2 regions of the Psychrobacillus sp. Z16_25 genome follow, and region 2 is predicted to be linked to the other one. Evidence: riboswitches for the same ligand, from Rfam matches in the RefSeq annotation. Region 2 holds a riboswitch; the other holds the start of a gene.

Region 1 (5,121 bases), on a different contig from region 2:
GTGCCTTCATTAGCTTGAACACGACTCACATTCTATTAGTTCTACGGATGTAGATCGTACATAATAGGTTGTTTTTAGGCCACTGTTCCAAGCATCTAAATGTAATGCCAGTAAATCCTTCGCTTTGATGGTGTTTTGCACGTATAAATTCAAGGACACCCCTTGGTCGATGTGTCGCAGTCTCGCCGCGTTTTGCTTAATTGTCCAATGCTGGTCAATAAAATAAGCCGATTTGTAGAACCAGGTAGTCTCATTATTTAAATCCGGAACAGTTACCGGAATTTTATAGTCCTTCTTTTCCTCCGAATAAAATTTTTGAAAGATAGGATCAATGCTCGCAGTACTGCCAGCTAGTATAGAAGTAGACGAGTTTGGAGCAACAGCCATGAGATAGCCATTACGCATTCCGCATGTTGCCACCTGCTTCTTTAACTCCATCCATTTATCATCCTCATAGCCACGCTGGTCGAAATAGGCACCAGTTTGCCAATCAGACCCCGGGAATAAAGGATAGGCCCCTTTTTCCTCTGCTAGCTCCATGGAAGCCTTAATGGTTAGATACGCTATTTTTTCATATAACTTATCTGCAAATTCTACCGCCTCATCCGATTCCCAGCGAATACTATTAATCGCAAGTAGATGGTGCCAACCAAACGTCCCTAAGCCAATCCCTCTGTACCTAGCATTTGTACGCTCCGCCTGTGGAACTGGGATCATGTTTAAATCGATCACATTATCAAGCATTCGCACCTGTATAGGAATTAGCCGCTCTAACACGTGATCCGGCACTGCACGACCTAAATTGATAGAGGAGAGGTTACAGACAACGAAATCTCCCGCCTGTCTCCGAGTAACAATGGTGTCTCCGTCTAGCTGTATGGATTCAGAAATGGTCGGGCTTTGATTTTGGAAGATTTCTGTACATAGATTACTGCTATAAATCATCCCCTCATGCTTATTCGGGTTTCGACGATTCACCTCATCTCGGTAAAACATAAAAGGTACGCCTGTCTCTAATTGAGAGCGCATAACTCGTTTCATCAGCTCAATTGCAGGTACGGTCTCTTTTGATAGCTCCGGATGATTTACACATTCTGTATATTTTTCACGAAAAGAGCCGCTCCCTCTCTTTTCATCATAAAAATCCTCTAACGAATATCCCATTACTGTACGAACCTCATGTGGGTCAAATAAATGCCAATCCTCTCTCGCATCTACTTTTTCCATAAACAAATCAGGTAGACAAATACCTGTGAAAATATCATGTGCTCTTAAGCGATCATCTCCGTTATTTAGCCGTAAATCTAAAAACGTAAAGATGTCCTTATGCCAAACATCCAGGTATACTGCTACCGCTCCTTGTCGCTGCCCTAGCTGGTCCACACTGACTGCTGTATTGTTTAATTGTTTAATCCAAGGTAATACTCCGCTTGATGCTCCTATAAATCCTCGTATAGAAGAGCCACGGCTACGAATTTTCCCCATATAGACGCCTATTCCACCACCGTATTTGGATAGAGTAGCGACGTCCGTATTACTGTCATAAATCCCTTGAAGGCTATCATCCACTGTATCGATAAAGCAGCTCGATAGCTGACCATGGGGCTTTCCTGCATTCGAAAGAGTAGGTGTAGCTACAGTCATATAGAGATTACTCATTGCCCAATATGCTTCTTTAATCTTTTCTAGCCGCTTTTCTGTTTCTTCTTTCATTAAAGTCATTGCGATCACCAGCCAGCGCTCTTGCGGCAACTCTACAATCGCTTTATTAAAATCCTTTGCTACATATCTATCGAGCAAGGTTTTGAGGCCAATATAAGTAAACAAATTATCTCTTTCCGGAACAATTACTTCCGCCAGTTCTTGTAGTTCTTCGTCGGAGTAGGATTCCATTATGTTTCTGTCATAAATCCCTCGATTACTTAATTTTCTAACATTTTCCAGGAAACCAAGATATACTTTTTCAACATTTGTTCTACGGTTATCAGCTACTTGCTCATAAATATCCCAAAGATAAATTCGAGCTGCGACAAATGTCCAGTAAGGGCTTTGCTCGTCTAGTAGGCTGAGTGCATGAAGAGACATATCACGAGCCCAGCTATGGTCGTCATCATGTCTTGCTAGCCACTTTTGCTGATAGGTCAGGAGTGGGGTAAGCTTCTCTTTTCCAAATTCTTTGGATAATTTGTCTAACTGCACTGCTTTTTCTGTTTTTATTGACGTTGTCATATGAACTCCTCCTTTATTTGAGCAACAAAAAAAGCACTAACCATAGCCTCTTCGGCCGAGTCAGTGCTTACGTTTAAAAGTAGGAAACAAAAAGACATATTTATAAAAGTCCTCGCTCCCACCTCTCAACCCCCGAAGAAAGTGTTGCTTTTTCGACGACTAGGCAGGTCTACTGGCTCGTGCTTCTTCCTCCTGTTGACCTTCCCACGAATAAATCGCAGTGGCATTTTCAACAGTCGTCCACACTTACAGTTGCGGGGACAGCTTCGGCTTTTCACCGAATTCCCTATTAAACCGTAATGGTACCTAATCATCTATCAGTACAATATATTGTGTTTTATTTACTTAATAACCCTAACATATAGTGTTTAAACTTGTACATAGGAAGAAAGTCTTTCCTTATAGAATATTTATGTTTACAATATAATGGAAAGTGATATTGGAAAATTTAGAGAGAGGAAGAATAAAATGACTCAACCATTAGAAGAGCAAGAGCATTACGAGGAAGGACCGAAAGGAATTAGAGGTTGGCTGCTATTACCTATCATATATTTGTTTTTGACTGTAATATTTTCAGTCGGATATTTTATCATATCTTTCTTATTAATCAACTCTGGTGAATGGACAGAAGTGGTCACCTCCCCAGAAGTGCACCCTCATTTTGAGAAAGCTATTTATTTCGAAATGGCTTGTAACGCTCTCTTATTGTTTATTTCAATATATTTAATCATAATTTTCTTTAAAAAGAAAAAATTTTTCCCGAAAGCAATTATTTCCTATCTCATTCTTAGTATGATATTGGATATCGTTGATGCAATACTCATTAACAATGTAAGTACGGACAATGAGTCAGCTTCTATCAGTGTTTCCTCCTTTGTTTTGTCCATTATTTGGATTGCCTATTTCATGGTATCCAAGCGTGTCCATAATACATTTGTAAATGAATAAGAAAGCACAAGCACCTCTCTTTGCTCTGACAAGCATTTGGGGAATTACGTGGAAGCACTTGGCATCAAAATAAAAAGGCTTTGGATAATTTCCAAAGCCTCTTTCGTTTTTACTTACAAAATAATAATCGCCAAGATAATCGCTAAAACAATACGATAGATTGCAAATGGTGTAAGCTTAATCTTATCAATCAGCTTCAAGAAGAAGCGTATTGATATTAAAGCGAAGATAAATGCACTTACAAATCCTACGATATAAAACGAGAGATGATTTAAATCCATGTACTCCCAGTTTTTCACCAGTGATAGGAAGCTAGCACCTGCCATAATAGGCACTGCCATGATAAACGTGAAGTCTGCCGCAGTCTTATGATTCATCCCCAATAGAACCCCACCCGAAATAGTAGAGCCTGATCTTGAAAAACCTGGCCACAAAGATAGACATTGTATCAACCCAACGAGGATTGCCTGCTTATAAGTAATTTTATCCAATGAATTTGTTTTCGGATTCTTTGGACCGAACTTATCTGCAGCTATCATTAGGATGGCACCTAGCACTAAACCAATTAGTACTGTCTCTGTTGTAAACAAATGCTCATCTATGTAGTCCTCGAACAACACACCAAGCACTCCAGCTGGAATAAGCCCAACAATTACATGCGTTAGCTTTAACTGACTTCCTGGCGCTACATCCTTTATTTTATATAAGCCTACTAAGCTTAATAATCGTTTCCAGAAAACGACTACTACCGCTAGGATGGATCCTAGCTGAATAACTATTTTAAATGTATTCGCTGAATATTCACCTAAAAATTCCTTTGTTTGAAGCCACATGTCGTCCACAATAATCATATGCCCTGTAGAAGAAACCGGTGCGAATTCCGTCATTCCCTCCACAAAGCCAAGGATTAACGCTTTTAATAATTCTAGAATCTCCATAATATCTCCTTAGTTACGTTTTTTAAAATACCAAAACAAGAAAGCAATTCCTCCGATTGCGATAAGTGTATACGCGATATTTGAGTAAATATCCATATACGCTACAATGTCTTCCCAATTTTCTCCGACTGCTGCTCCAACTGAAACAAGAACCGTATTCCAAATCAGCGTTCCTAATGTAGTAAATAATAGGAACAACCAAAATTTCATATTAGACATACCGGCTGGAATCGAAATAAGGCTTCGAATCAGTGGCACCAATCTACCAAAGAATACTGCCCAAGGTCCATATTTATCGAACCAAGCATCCGCTTTATGAATATCACTTACTGTTAAACGAAGAAACTTTCCGTATTTCTTCACAATCTTTTCTAATCTTTCTACATCTAGTAAAAGACCTAATCCATAAAGAAGCGTTGCTCCTAATACAGAACCTAGGGTCGAAGCAATAATTACCCCTAGCTTCGTCATACTAGTAGTTGCAGTCATATATCCTCCCAACGTAAGGATGACCTCAGATGGAATAGGAGGAAAAACATTTTCTAACAAAATTAAGATAAAAACACCAAAATAGCCAAACTGGTTCATCCAGTCTGTAACCCATGCTTCCATTAAAACTCTCCATTCTTAAACATAATGTGTATCGACCAAATTTCGGACTGACTCCCTATTCGAATTGGTGGTCCCCAAAAACCGAAACCGGAGGATACGATTGCGTGCATTGCTCCTTTTTTTCTATATCCATAGTCTAACTCAAAAATCCTTTTCGTAAATAAGTGATTTGGCCACATTTGTCCTAAATGAGTATGACCTGAGACATGAAGATCTACATTTGCCTTTTCGGGTACCAGTAAATTAGAAGGTGTGTGGTCCATGACAAACCAAGGGAGATTCCTGTTTTCAGGACTCAGCTCCTCTAAACTCTTTCTGTGTTTGTTCGTTAGATCCTCTCTACCTGTTAAATAGAACGCTTTTGCTACTTCTATAGTTTCATCTAACAGCATTC
Region 2 (5,121 bases):
TATTTCGTTATAACTATATTATTTCCTAAAGGAAACTTTTGTTCATAAGGTTAACACTAATTGTTCGACTTGTCAAAATAATCTATGTAGGTGGATGAAAAAAGGTGAACAAAACATCGCAATTTGGAAAAGAACTAGATGTAGCCTGACTTTAAGATTGGAAGAGAAGGAAGAGGGATGAAATGGATAAAAAAAGTAGACGTACTTTCTAGCTGACTAATAAAGCATACTGCCAAATTTTTAATCCCTGCAACACAATATACAAAATATTTTGATTATAATAAAGTTAGAAATAAAAATAGAAAAAGGGAGTGGAGCTGTGGAAGTATTAGTAGATAGAGTAAAGGACATTATTAAGCCTTCAAGAGGAACATGGGGAATTATTCTAGAAAATCTAGTCACCGGAGAAAAATGGGAGCTAAATAGCGAGGAGCTTTTTTATGCAGCAAGTGTAATCAAGGTACCAATTATGGCTTCCGTTTTTACGAAAGAAGAGAAAGGGAGTTTTTCATTAGATGACCCTTTCGTTTTGCGTAAGGAGGATTTAGTAGGAGGCTCGGGAGTTCTTCAACACCTAACACCAGGTACTTCCTTGCCAATACGAGATTTGGTCACGCTGATGATTATCCAAAGTGACAATTCTGCTACTAATATGTTGATTGACCTAATAGGAAAGGAAGCGGTTGTCTCTTTTATGAAGGAAGCTGGAATGGAGCTTAGCACGTTCTATAACAAGCTCATGATGAACAACCCAAATCCAAAAGGATATAACATGATAACTGCCGCTGATATTGCGATACTGCTAAAGAAAATAGCTAGGAAAGAGCTAGTGAGCGAGAAAGCCAGTGAGGAAATGCTACGTATTATGAAGAAACAGCAAATCCAAGACTGTCTACCGCAAATGTTTCCATCACCGTACTCCAATTATAATAATGGCCGCCCAGCTTGGAAAATGGCGCATAAAACAGGATGGGTTCCTGGAACAAGACATGATGTAGGAGTTTTATATGTAGGAGATAACCAGCTGGCGATAACGGTCTTATCGAAGGAAGAGGATGATCTTGTATCTAAAGCCATTTTAACTGAGATAGGAGCAGCTGCTTACGAATATCTAGCAAATAAAAGCTGAAGAAGGTGTAGTAACTACCAAGTTAAACGAAGAAAGCACTCACATCACAAGATAGTGGGTGCTTTCCATTTACTAAATCTTCATCTCAGCATCTTCTGTTTTTGATTCTCCAATTAGCTCATAAAGAACCTCCTGATAGGCATTCTGTAATTGAATAAGATTTGCTTCCTTTGTTAGCTCCTCAGAGTTTTGAATATCCTGTGCTAAGGAACTAAGTATCTTCTCTAAAGTAATCGAAGCATTCGTGACAGTGTTATAGAGTAGCACCTGCTTGAACTGCTCTTTGTATTCCTCTTTTGACATCCTACTTTCTCCTTTCCAATAAAGTGAAACTTTGATTGGTGGGGGTTTCTTTCATCCCCCGCCATTCATTAGTTGAACCAATCGGGCTTTTAGGGACAGTTGGTCTCCCACTTAGCTGTCTCATTTCTTTCGCCATCTTGAAGTGGGAGTCTTACTGTCCCTTAATGCGGGATAAAAAAAATCTTCCCCTTTAAAGAGGAAGATGTTCGTGAATAAGAATACGGCAACATATAAAACCATTTGGATAGGAAAGAATAGACTTCTTCCAAATCCATCTGTGAGTATACGGTTTGTCGTACCATGAATCCTTCAAGCAATAGCTTGACGATCACTGAACACCCCCTATCCGCGTAGGTTTTTGGTGTGTACTAAAATTAGGCAGGTCTCCTGGCTTATGGTCATTGCTTTACTTTCCCTTCCCATTACAAGTAACAGTGGTTAAAAGCTTGCTCCCATTTACAGTTGCGGGACAGCGTCGGATTCTCACCGAACTTCCCTTTTAAGTTCTTCTCTCGAAGAGCACCTAATTCTACACAATATGAAATTACATTCTTACTATATCATACGTTCGTTACTTTGTTATTTTAAATCGTGAAGTATGGACCGAGCTGCTTCTCTCCCTGAGAATAGGCAGCCTCCTAAAAAGGTGCCCTCTAGTGCTCGGTAGCCATGCATTCCTCCGCCACCAAAACCTGTTAGCTCACCTGCAGCATATAATCCGGGAATTTGCTTTCCGTCTTTATTTAACACATGACCCCCTAAATCCGTCTGTAGGCCGCCTAATGTTTTACGAGTCAGGATGTTCAAACGAACAGCAATCAACGGTCCTTGTTTCGGGTCTAATATTTTGTGGGGTGCTGCCACTCGAATAAGCTTATCACCAATATAATTACGTGCTCCTCTTAAGGCGGTTATTTGAAGGTCTTTCGTAAACTTGTTATCCATTTCTCGATCTCTTGCTACAATCTGTCTATGGACATCCTCATATGTTAGTAGAGTGTTTCCGACAAGTGAGTTCATTCCTGCCACAAGGTCCTTTAGATTATCTGCTACTATAAAATCCTCGCCCTTCTCCATAAATGCTTTAACAGGAGCTGTTGGACCTGGAAGAATACGCTTTAACACTTCCTTCACGCTTTTTTCTGTCAAATCAGGGTTTTGCTCTGAACCAGATAAAGCAAATTCTTTTTCGATAATCTTTGCTGTAAGAATGAACCACGAATAATCATAGCCGGTATCTTGAATTGCTTTTAAGGTACCCAATGTGTCAAAGCCAGGAAAGTTGGGGGCAGGGAATCTGTTCCCTTCTGCATCTAACCAAATAGAAGAGGGACCGGGGAGAATTCGAATGCCGTGATTTTCCCAAATAGGATTCCAGTTTTTAATCCCTTCCGTGTAATGCCACATTCGATCTTTATTCACCCAGCGTGCCCCGGCCCTTTCGCTTATCTCAAACATTCTGCCATCGACATATGCAGGTACGCCAGCAATCATATTTTTAGGAGGGGTACCTAACCAGGACGGCCAGTTTTGACGAACGAGCTCTAAGTTAGCACCGATTCCACCAGTAGTTAGGACGACTGCTCGAGCATTGAATTGAAAAGAGTCTATTACCTTTCGAGAGCTGGCTTCTCCTCTTTTCGCATCAGAGGGTTCAAGGACTGAGCCTTTAATCCCTATTACTCTCCCCTTATCTACAATTAATTCATCTACACGGTGCCTTGATTTATAGGTTACAAGTCCGGTTTCCATTCCCTTTCTTACGATTGCCTCAAAAGGCTGGACAACCCCGGGTCCTGTTCCCCAAACAATATGGAATCTAGGGACTGAGTTTCCATGCCCCTCCGCTAAATACCCTCCTCGCTCTGCCCATCCCACTACAGGGAAGAAGCGAATTCCTAGGCCATGTAGCCATTCTCTCTTTTCTCCAGCAGCAAATCTTACATAAGCTTCGGCCCATTTCTTTGCCCAATATTCTTCTTCATTGTCTTCGTCAAAGCCAGCAGTCCCTAACCAGTCCTGCCAAGCAAGGTCATAAGAATCCTTTATACCAACTCTTCTTTGTTCAGGTGAATCTACTAGAAACAGTCCTCCGAAAGACCACCAGGCTTGCCCACCAAGGGAGCTTTCAGGTTCTTGATCTACCAATAATACATGCTTACCTTCTCTAACCAATTCAGCAGTAGCTACTAATCCAGCAAGACCAGCACCTACTACAATTGTTTCCCCATTCATTTTCCCAACCCCTTAAATTGGATAAAAATTCTGAATACATATCCATTATATTTCTTTTCTGGGAGAATAACTATGAGATTAGTAAGTCAGGCGTCCAAAGGTTAAGCGTGCTATAATAAGAGTATTAATGGAGGGAATATATTGGATACAAATATTCGAGAGTCTAGTTATATATATACATATGGATATAAAGATGGGGAACGCGCTCTATGTCAACTAGAGATGCGCTCTTTTTTTGGATTTGATACAGAACAAAAAATACTAAAGAGCAGTATTGCCATTGATCCTTCTAGAAGTCCGTTTATGAAGGGGCGGCTAGATGTACTGATAGAGGCTGATACAATAGAAGAAATTATTCAAGGAGCATCCAGGTATGGCAGTGAGGAGAAAACGAATAAAGTGATTTTCCTGAAAATTAATGATTTGCAGGGAGATGCGATTATTCGGAATGCCGACAGATTAGCCATTGTGCGTGCAATAGGCAGTGAGCTTCAAGGTAAATTTGATCTTCATCAACCACAACAGGTATTTGCTGTAGTTCCTTACCAGAGCCGGTGGTATTTTGGAGAATACAAGAAGAACGAGGCGATTTGGCTAGCTCATATGGAGAGACCTAGGGGTTATTCAACAGCTTTAAGCACGAAAGTGGCACGAGCAGTTGCAAATATTGCAGTACCACATCCAGCTGGAATAAAAGCAATCGATCCTTGTTGTGGAATAGGAACTGTTCTAATAGAAGCTCTTTCCATGGGAATTGATATAGTAGGAAGCGATATTAATCCACTTGTTTGTATAGGTGCGAGAGAGAATTTAGCTCATTTTAATCTAACGGGAGAGGTAACAAAACGTTCTATTGCAGAAATAGAAGAACACTACCATGTTGCCATCATTGATCTACCGTATAATTTATGGACTCATTCATCTTGGGAAGAGCAATTATTCTTATTAGAGCATGCAAGGAGAATCGCTGACAGGGTAGTTGTAGTGACAATAGAGTCTATGGATGAGCGACTTGAATCGGTTGGTCTACAAATAATAGATCGCTGTGAAACGCAAAAGCAACAGTTTATACGTGAAATATTACTATGTGAATAAAGGAGCAAAACGATGAAAGATATATCTGTAGGATCACTATTAGAAGTAATTGGTCAATTATTTTCCGATGAAATATCTATAGCTGTTACTGATCAGGAACAATATATTTATTATCGACCGAGTAAACGTATCGATTTAAAGATAACCCCTGGAGACCCAATTAAGGAAGGAACCCTGGCACATAAGGCTGTGCATGGAAAGCAGAAAGTCTCTGAGTTTATTGATCGAGGAGTTTTTGGAGTTCCATACCATGGAATGGCAGTCCCATTTCAACAGGATGGGGAGATAGGGGGGAGTGTGTTGGCGATATATCCAGCGTTTACCGAGGGAAAATCAGTTATTACGGTAAGAACGCAGGA

The links. A riboswitch is a leader RNA that binds a small molecule or an ion and turns the genes downstream of it on or off. The one in region 2 is predicted to bind cobalamin.
Region 1: another riboswitch for cobalamin. It lies ahead of AC1VU3_RS11390 (ribonucleoside-diphosphate reductase subunit alpha); the one in region 2 lies ahead of AC1VU3_RS07505 (hypothetical protein).

What each region holds. Positions count from the first base shown of each region.
Region 1 covers NZ_JBXEOV010000010.1:1,655-6,775, forward strand. Annotated here, with positions in the region: gene AC1VU3_RS11385 (flavodoxin) at 1-22, opposite strand, end outside; gene AC1VU3_RS11390 (ribonucleoside-diphosphate reductase subunit alpha) at 10-2,229, opposite strand; cobalamin riboswitch at 2,375-2,554, opposite strand; gene AC1VU3_RS11395 (DUF2569 domain-containing protein) at 2,698-3,177, shown strand; gene AC1VU3_RS11400 (undecaprenyl-diphosphate phosphatase) at 3,291-4,115, opposite strand; gene AC1VU3_RS11405 (DedA family protein) at 4,125-4,727, opposite strand; gene AC1VU3_RS11410 (metallophosphoesterase) at 4,727-5,121, opposite strand, start outside.
Region 2 covers NZ_JBXEOV010000005.1:90,337-95,457, forward strand. Annotated here, with positions in the region: gene AC1VU3_RS07500 (serine hydrolase) at 320-1,129, shown strand; gene AC1VU3_RS07505 (hypothetical protein) at 1,202-1,432, opposite strand; cobalamin riboswitch at 1,793-1,974, opposite strand; gene AC1VU3_RS07510 (FAD-binding dehydrogenase) at 2,012-3,667, opposite strand; gene AC1VU3_RS07515 (TRM11 family SAM-dependent methyltransferase) at 3,809-4,762, shown strand; gene AC1VU3_RS07520 (LytTR family DNA-binding domain-containing protein) at 4,775-5,121, shown strand, end outside.